DNA from 2 places in the Telluria sp. ZB4P34 genome. Region 1 is predicted to be linked to the other one. Evidence: riboswitches for the same ligand, from Rfam matches in the RefSeq annotation. Region 1 holds a riboswitch; the other holds the start of a gene.

Evidence for each region. A riboswitch is a leader RNA that binds a small molecule or an ion and turns the genes downstream of it on or off. The one in region 1 is predicted to bind thiamine pyrophosphate.
Region 2: it holds a riboswitch for thiamine pyrophosphate, as region 1 does, so the genes downstream of both, thiC (phosphomethylpyrimidine synthase ThiC) here and AC56KL_RS02260 (TonB-dependent siderophore receptor) in region 1, are expected to answer to the same signal.

Annotation. Positions count from the first base shown of each region.
Region 1 is NZ_JCASIF010000001.1:511,030-515,570, reverse strand. It holds gene AC56KL_RS02260 (TonB-dependent siderophore receptor) at 1-2,086, opposite strand, end outside; TPP riboswitch at 2,176-2,282, opposite strand; gene AC56KL_RS02255 (hypothetical protein) at 2,369-2,791, opposite strand; gene AC56KL_RS02250 (DUF535 family protein) at 2,962-3,933, opposite strand; gene AC56KL_RS02245 (glutathione S-transferase) at 4,321-4,541, shown strand, end outside.
Region 2 is NZ_JCASIF010000005.1:157,047-161,587, reverse strand. It holds gene AC56KL_RS11545 (valine--tRNA ligase) at 1-1,916, opposite strand, end outside; TPP riboswitch at 2,006-2,111, shown strand; gene thiC (phosphomethylpyrimidine synthase ThiC) at 2,180-4,105, shown strand; gene thiS (sulfur carrier protein ThiS) at 4,105-4,308, shown strand; gene AC56KL_RS11530 (thiazole synthase) at 4,456-4,541, shown strand, end outside.

The DNA of each region.
Region 1 (4,541 bases):
CCGGCAGCAGGTAGCCGCCCAGCGACTGCGTCACGTCGCGCCAGTAGAACTTGTCGAACACGTTGTCCACGCGCGCGCGCAGGACCGTGTTCACGCCGCCCATCCGCAGGGCATACGACGCGCCCAGCGCGGCCACGTGGTAGCCGGGAACGATGGCGCGGTTGGCCGGATCGAAGGCCTTGCTGCCCGCGTACTGCCAGGTCGCGTCCAGCTTCATGCCGGCGACGGCCGGCACCGCATATTCCACCCATGCGGTCGAACGCAGTTCCGGCACGTTGGTCACGCGCTTGCCCTCGACTTCGAGGTCGCCGGTGCCGGTCTGCCTTGCTTCGAGCGCCATCAGCGACAGGCTGTAGTTCAGGTCCGCATCGAGACGTCCCTGGGCCGCGAATTCGAGGCCGCGGTGGCGCTGCTGGCCGGCGCGCACCAGGATGTTGGCGGCATTGACGTATTCGAGGCCCTGGCGGATGTCGAACACGGCGGCCGACAGCATGAGGGCATTGCCCACCACGCCTTTCACCCCGAGCTCGGCCTGTTTCGATCGGCCCGGCGGCAGCGCGGTGTTCTCGTTTTCCGTGCCCATCTCGGCAATGCCGCCGTGCTGCAGGCCATGGCTCACCGAGCCGTACACGCTCCAGTCCCGCGCCGGCTTGTAGACCAGCGCCACGCTCGGCAGCACAAAGCTGTCGCGCGCGTGCACCCACGGCTGGCCGATCTCGGCCAGTTCATCGCGTTTGAGGCGTACGTAGCGCAGGCCGGCGTGCAGCGTGAACTGCGGCGACAGGCTCATCACGTCCTGCGCGAACAGGGCGCGTTCCTGGTCCATGCGGCGCACCATCACCGGGCCGGTGGTACGGTCCGGCGAAACCGGCGGCACGATGCGCCTGTTCCAGATGTTGCTGTAGCCGACGTAGTCGTACACGTACTCGCCGAAGCTGTCGCGGCGCTCCGAGAGGGCCGCGCCAACGGTGAGCTGGTGGCGCACGGCGCCGACGGCGAAGCGGCCCTGCAGCATGGCTTGCGCGCCCCATGGGGTCTTGCGCTCGCCCACGCTCTGGTAGTCGTACACGTCGAAGTCGCCGTTCGAGCAGTAGCCCGGATAGAAGCCGTCGCCCTCGTTGCCGCAGCCATAGGGGAAGGCGGTGTAGTCATCGCGCTTGAACCAGTGCTTGTTGGCGTTGACCGTCGCCGTCCAGTCGGGGGCGAGGCGGTATTCGAAGCGCAGGCCCAGGTTGCTGCTGTCGGTCTCCACCGGCTTGGTCCAGGGCTGGTCGTTCAGCAGGGTCTTGGGGGATATGCCGGTGGGCAGGACTTCATTGCGCAGCAGCTGGTAGCCCGGCGCGGTGACCTGCGCGCGGTGCTGGTGGTCGAGGTCGAGCGCCAGCTGCGCGTCCGGGCTGATCTGCCAGTCGAAGGCGCCGGATACGAACTGGCGCTCGCCGTCGGCGCCGCGCACGTAGGATTTCAGGTCATCAAAGGCGGCATTGATGCGGTAACCGAAGCGGCGGTCCTCGAAGCGCCCGCCGAGGTCGATGGAGCCGTGCAGGGTGCCGCGCTCGCTCACTTCCACCAGCGCCGAGCGCAGCGGCGCGCTGGTCGGGCGCTTGGTCACGAAATTGACCATGCCGCCCGGCGCGGCGACGCCGGCCTGCAGCCCGGCCAGGCCGCGCAGCACCTCGATGCGCTCCTTGTTCTCGAGGGGGATCTGGGTGTCGGCGGGGATCGCGATGCCGTCCTTGCGGTAGCTGTTGGCATTGTCGAGCGCGAAGCCGCGGATCGAGAACTGCTCGGCGTAGCCGACCGCGTTATAGGCGTCGCCGACCGAGGCGTCGAGGCGGGCCGCATCCGACACGTTGCGGATCGACAGGTCGAGCATCTTGCTGCGGTCGATGGCCGTGATCGATGCAGGGGTGTCGAGCAGGGGCGCGTCGGAAAAACCGCCAATGCTGGCGCGGTCGCTGGCGACCCAGCGGCTGCCGGTGACGACCACCGAGGTGAGGCTGCCGGTGTCCTGTGCGAACGCGGCGACGGAGAAGGCCTGCAGGATGGCGCAGGGGAGGACGGAATGCTTCAGGTTGAATGTCATGGTGTGCTCGTCTTCGCGCGCCATGGACGGCAGGGCGCGCTGCTTTTAACAAAAAGCCGGAGCCAACGTGGGGGAAGGGCAAGGAGGATGGGAACTGCGTTGCGCTTTCCTTCGCTGGCATTATCCAGATCAGGTACGAAGGGTATCTCTCACCCGGCAACGCGCTTCGCGCGCACCAGGACCCCTAGCGAGGCGGCAGTGTACCACGGACCCGGGCGGGCGTGGTGAAAGTGGCAAGGACCGGCGGAGGGCGGCGATTTCCGGCGCCCGGCCGGGGCGGGCTCAGGGCACCCGCTTCAGGTCTTGTCCCTGTTCCATGAAGCTCGCGGCCGCGCCGCGGAAACCGGTGCAATGGTGCGCGCTCACGACCCGGGCATGGGTGTCGTCCGCATCGATCACCATCGTGCACAGCGGACGCTCGTCGACGACGCCGCCCTCGATGAAGTTCACTGCGCGCAGGGTCAGGCGCTGGCCGTCGCGCGTGGCGAGGCCCTGGACGTGGCCCTTGTGCTGGGTCTGGTTGGGCGCGACGATCTGGAAGTCGACCGCGTAGGCGTCGCCGTCGACCTGGGTGAGCCTGAGGCGGCTGATGCCGGTCGGCGAATGGGCCGTCACCGCTTCGTAGGTGAGCGTCCGCGCTGTCGCAGTCCCGGCGCTCGAGGACGAAGCAGCCAGCAGCAGGGTAGCAAGTACAAGGATGTTCATGGGAGCGCTTTCGGGTAGTGGAGCGGCGCGGCACACGGCTTGCATGCATCCGTGTTGATGACAATCACGGTAGCACGGCGCATGCTGGAAAATGCTCACCGATTGTCACGCAGCCTGCGGCGCCGGACGGCCCCCGCGGAAAAACACGGGCGCGCCGCCTGGCCGGCCGTTCAGGCTTCGGCCGTTGCCGGCGCCGCCGCGGTGCGGGCCCGGGTGCTGGCCGCCGGCGCCAGGTGGCGCAGCAGCGTGGTGCGGGTCGAGTCGCCGATGGTGCGCCAGAATTCGCGGCGCTGGGCGGCGCGCTTGCGGTGCTTGGACGGCATGTCGGCCAGCGGCTTCAGGTAGAAGGGCAGGCGGATCAGGTAGCTGCGGCCAGGCATCTCGACCCCGCCCAGGATCTTCCAGAAACCGTCGTAGGCGTTCTCGAAATGCTTCACGTCCGCCGGATCGTAGGCGATGTGCGAGGTGCACTTGATGGCCACGACCTGGTCGATGCCCAGCGCCTGCGCCACGCCCTGCATCGCGGCGAAGCAGAAGAAGCTCGGCGAATTGTTGGGGAAGGCTTCCTCGAAGGCGTCGAAGGCCGCGCCGGAGTCGGTCCAGCGGCCCTGGTTGCGGGTAAGGAAGGGCACGGTCGGCAGGTTGACGCCGGCCAGCTGGCCGTCCACCCAGGTGTAGGAAAGCCGGTGCAGGTACTTGCCGTCGGCGACCAGCGAGATGGTGAGGTCGCCCTCCGCATCGAGGCGCGGCGCCATCTCGAGGCGCAGGACGAAATCGTGCTCGCCGCTCTCAAGCTGGACTGCATGCTGCCACAGCGTGAGCCCGCCGCCGCCATACACGGCCTGGTGGTAGGCGTTGCTGAAGGCGGCATCCTCGAAACGGTAGTGCGACAGCACGCACTGCACGCGCTGGCGTGCGCTCAGGTCCCTGGACAGGTAGCTGCGGTGACTCAGGTGGTGGAACAGGTCGTCGTGTGGCGCGCTTGCCACGAAGCGGCGCACCAGGTCGAGGCGGCACAGGGCCTGGTGTTCGCGCCAGTAGCGCAGCACACGCAGGCTGCGCACGATGCTCAGCACCCACGACGCGGGCGAGGTCTGGCTGCGGCGTGCGCGCCAGGACCTGGAAAGGTGAGCGAAAATCATGGGACGCTCCATTCGGCGTAAAGTTACGGGCGCAGTCGGCGCCTCAGTCTTTATCTTCGATGCCCGCCCGGTCGAGAACGGGCTTGCACAGCAGAAACCATATTCTGCCATGCATTTGTGCCGGGAGCTAACTGGTGCCTGGATAAGTCAGGGAATGGAGGAGGGAATGGAGGAGGGAAGCGCTGGACAGGGTGGCGTTCATGTTGTCTCTCTCGGATGGCAATGACTACGCGCGATAAGGGATGGCTGTTGGCATCCTCCTTCGCGTCATTTGCGACTTTTTGTTTTCGCCTGACAGGCAACACAAGATTACCATGTTTGTGCGGCGACACGCTTCCGATTCATCATCGATAATTGCGCCAGACCGAAGCAGACCGGAGGTGCGAGATGGCGTATGAACTTTTTTACTGGCCGGGTATTCAGGGACGGGGCGAGTTCGTCCGGCTCGCCCTCGAGGAAGCCGGGGCCGAATACGTGGACGTGGCGCGCCGCGCAGGGGGCATGGACCTGTTGCTGTCGGCGCTCGAGACCGAAGCCCATCCTTCGTTCGCGCCGCCCTTCCTGCGCGCGGGCGAGCAGACCATCGGCCAGGTCGCCAATATCCTGCT
Region 2 (4,541 bases), on a different contig from region 1:
ATCATCACGAAGCGGGTCGCGTTCCACAGCTTGTTGCAGAAGTTGCGGTAGCCCTCGCAGCGGCCAAGGTCGAAGTTGATGTTGCGGCCAAGCGAAGCGTAGCTCGCCATGGTGAAGCGCACGGCGTCGGTGCCGAAGGCCGGGATCCCTTCCGGGAATTCCTTGCGGGTGGCCTTGGCGATCTTGTCCGCGGCGCGCGGGTCCATCAGGCCGGTGGTGCGCTTGGCAACCAGCGATTCGATGTCGATGCCGTCGATCAGGTCGATCGGGTCGAGCGTGTTGCCCTTCGACTTGGACATCTTCTGGCCTTGCGAGTCGCGCACCAGGCCGTGCACGTACACGGTCTCGAACGGCACCTTGCCGGTGAAGTGGGTCGTCATCATCACCATGCGGGCGACCCAGAAGAAGATGATGTCGAAGCCGGTCACCAGCACCGAGGACGGCAGGAAGTGCTTCATGTCCGGGGTGTCTTCCGGCCAGCCCATGGTCGAGAAGGGCACCAGGGCCGAGGAGAACCAGGTATCCAGCACGTCGTCGTCGCGGCGCAACGCGCCCGTGATGCCTTGTGCCTTCGCCTTTTCCTGTGCTTCGGCGTCGTCGCGCGCGACCACGATCTGGCCGTCTTCGGCGTACCAGGCCGGGATGCGGTGGCCCCACCACAGCTGGCGCGAGATGCACCAGTCCTGGATGTTGCCCAGCCACTGGTTGTAGGTAGTGGTCCAGTTCTCGGGCACGAACTTGATCTCGCCGCTGGCGACCTTTTCCAGCGCGACGTCGGTGATCGACTTGCCCGGGTTGAACGTGCCTTCCGGCGCCGGCTTGCTCATGGCGACGAACCACTGGTCGGTGAGCATCGGCTCGATGACGACGCCGGTGCGGTCGCCGCGCGGCACCATCAGCTTGTGCGGCTTGACCTCGGCCAGCAGGCCTTGCGCGTCCAGGTCGGCGACGATCTGCTTGCGCGCGGCGAAGCGGTCCAGGCCCTGGTACTGGCTCGGGCCGTTCTCGTTGATTTTGGCGTCCAGCGTGAAGATGTTGATCGGCGCGAGCTTGGCGCGCTGGCCGACCGCGTAGTCGTTGAAGTCGTGGGCCGGCGTGATCTTCACGCAGCCGGTGCCGAATTCCTTGTCCACGTAGCTGTCGGCGATCACCGGGATCTGGCGGCCGGTCAGCGGCAGGGTGAGCAGCTTGCCGACCAGGCTCGCGTAGCGTTCGTCGGTCGGGTCCACGGCGACGGCGACGTCGCCCAGCAGGGTTTCAGGGCGGGTGGTGGCGACCGTCAGGTGGCCCGAGCCGTCGGCCAGGGGATACTTGATGTACCACATCGAGCCGTCTTCTTCCTGCGAATCGACTTCCAGGTCGGAGACCGCCGTGCCCAGCACCGGGTCCCAGTTGACCAGGCGCTTGCCGCGGTAGATCAGGCCCTGTTCATACAGGCGCACGAAGACTTCCGCCACGGTTTTCGTGCGGCTCTCGTCCATCGTGAAGTATTCGCGCTTCCAGTCCGCCGAGGCGCCCATGCGGCGCATCTGCCCGGTGATGGTGTTGCCCGACTTTTCCTTCCACTCCCAGACCTTCTCGACGAAGGCTTCGCGGCCCAGGTCGTGGCGCGAGATCTTCTGGGCGTCGAGCTGGCGCTCCACCACGATCTGGGTGGCGATGCCGGCGTGGTCGGTGCCCGGGATCCAGGCGGTGTTGTAGCCGCGCATGCGGTAGTAGCGGGTCAGGCCGTCCATGACGGTCTGGTTGAAGGCATGGCCCATGTGCAGGGTGCCGGTCACGTTCGGCGGCGGCAGCTGGATGCTGAACGACGGCTTGCCGTCTTCCATGGTGGCGGTGAAGTAACCGCGCTGTTCCCACTCGGTGCGCCAGTATTGTTCAATGTCTGCGGGCTCGAAAGACTTGGCAAGTTCCATAGTGTGGTAGCGAAAAATTGTGCGAAAAGAACCATTATAGAGTAGATGGCGCTATAATCCGCCGCGCTGCGTTCCGGGAAGCCGGGCGCGGCACACGCTAGGGGTCCTGCTGTCGCGAATGTGACACGCGGGTGAGAAATACCCTCCGAACCTGATCTGGATAATGCCAGCGAAGGGAAGCAGTCAGCACACAGCCCAGGGCGCACATGCGCCTGCGCGGCCGTACCTGGCACACTCCTTTGCTGGCTCCGCAAAGGAGCCACATGAACGCACCACTCACTGCCAAACCCCTGTTCGAAGCCGCGACCGCCACGGTCGACCAGGCGGCCATCGAACCCTTCCCGAATTCCCGCAAGGTCTACATCGAAGGCAGCCGGCCCGATGTCCGCGTGCCGATGCGCGAAATCTCGCTGTCGCCCACGCCTGACAGCTTCGGCGGCGAAGCCAATCCGCCGCTGTTCGTCTACGATACCTCGGGCCCGTACACCGACCCGGCGGCCAGCATCGACATCCGCCGCGGCCTCGGTACGCCGCGCCTGCCATGGATCCTCGAGCGCGGCGATACCGAGGAGCTGGCCGGCCCCACCTCCGACTACGGCAAGGCGCGCCTGCGCGACCCGGGATTGACCGCGCTGCGCTTCGAGCTGCAGCGCACGCCGCGCCGCGCACGCGCCGGGCGCAACGTCACCCAGATGCACTACGCGCGCCGGGGCATCGTGACGCCGGAGATGGAATTCGTCGCCCTGCGCGAAAACCTGCGCCGCAAGGAATACCTGGCCACGCTGCTTGACTCCGGACCGGTCGGTGCGCGCATGGCCGGCCTGCTGTCGCGCCAGCACCCGGGCCAGTCCTTCGGGGCCAGCATCCCGCAAGAGATCACGCCCGAGTTCGTGCGCCAGGAAGTAGCGCGCGGCCGCGCCATCATCCCCGCCAACATCAACCACCCGGAAATCGAACCGATGATCATCGGCCGCAACTTCCTGGTGAAGATCAACGCCAACATCGGCAACTCGGCGGTCACCTCCTCGATCGGCGAGGAAGTGGAAAAGATGACCTGGGCGATCCGCTGGGGCGCGGACAACGTGATGGACCTGTCCACCGGCAAGCACATCCACGAGACGCGCGAATGGATCATTCGGAATTCGCCGGTGCCGATCGGGACGGTGCCGATCTACCAGGCGCTGGAAAAGGTCGGCGGCAAGGCCGAGGAGCTCACCTGGGACATCTACCGCGACACCCTCATCGAACAGGCCGAGCAGGGCGTCGACTACTTCACCATCCACGCGGGGGTGCGTCTGGCCTATGTGCCGATGACGGCGAAGCGCCTGACCGGGATCGTCTCGCGCGGCGGCTCGATCATGGCCAAGTGGTGCCTGGCGCATCATCGGGAGTCCTTCCTGTACACGCATTTCGAGGAGATCTGCGAGATCATGAAGGCCTACGACGTGTCGTTCAGCCTGGGCGACGGCCTGCGGCCCGGCTCGATCTACGACGCCAACGACGAAGCCCAGCTGGCCGAATTGACGACCCTGGGCGAGCTGACGCAGATCGCCTGGAAGCACGACGTGCAGACCATGATCGAGGGCCCCGGCCACGTGCCGATGCACCTGATCAAGGAGAACATGGACCTGCAGCTGGAACAGTGCAGCGAAGCGCCGTTCTACACCCTGGGGCCGCTGACTACCGACATCGCGCCCGGCTACGACCACATCACCTCCGGCATCGGCGCCGCCACCATCGGCTGGTACGGCACCGCCATGCTGTGCTACGTCACCCCCAAGGAGCACCTCGGCCTTCCAGACAAACAGGACGTCAAGGACGGCATCATCACCTACAAGATCGCGGCCCACGCGGCCGACCTGGCCAAGGGTCATCCGGGCGCGCAGATGCGCGACAACGCGCTGTCGAAAGCGCGCTTCGAGTTCCGCTGGGAAGACCAGTTCAACCTGGGCCTGGACCCGGACAAGGCGCGCGCCTTCCACGACGAGACCCTGCCCAAGGATTCCGCCAAGGTGGCCCATTTCTGCTCGATGTGCGGGCCGCACTTCTGCTCGATGAAGATCACCCAGGAAGTGCGCGAGTACGCGGCCAGGGAGGGCGTGGAGGAGGGCGCCGCGCTGGCGAAGGGCATGGAAGAAAAGGCGATCGAGTTCGTGCGCGGCGGCGCCAAGCTCTACCGGGAGGTGTGATGATCGAGCTCGAACTGAACGGCGCCCCGTACAGCGCGCCGTCCGGCGTGTCGCTGCTGGACCTGGCCGGCCGGCTCGGCCTGGCCGGACAGGCGGTGGCGGTCGCCGTCAACCGCGAAGTGGTGCCGCGCCCGCAGTGGCCGGAGCGGCGCCTGCAGGCCCGGGACCGGGTGGACATCGTGCGCGCCATCGGCGGCGGATGAATGACGATTTTCGTAGGGTGGTCCGGGGCGCGTAGCCGGCTCCGCCGACCGCGCGTTCAGCTCCGGTATGCGCCGCGACGGAGCATGCGTGAGTTGAACGCGCGGTCGGGCAAGCCGACCACCCTACGCCATAGAAGGAATGTGAGAATGAACGCAATGCCAGACACTGATTTCCTGACCATCGCCGGCCGCCAGTATGCCTCGCGCCTGCTGGTCGGCAGCGGCAAGTACCG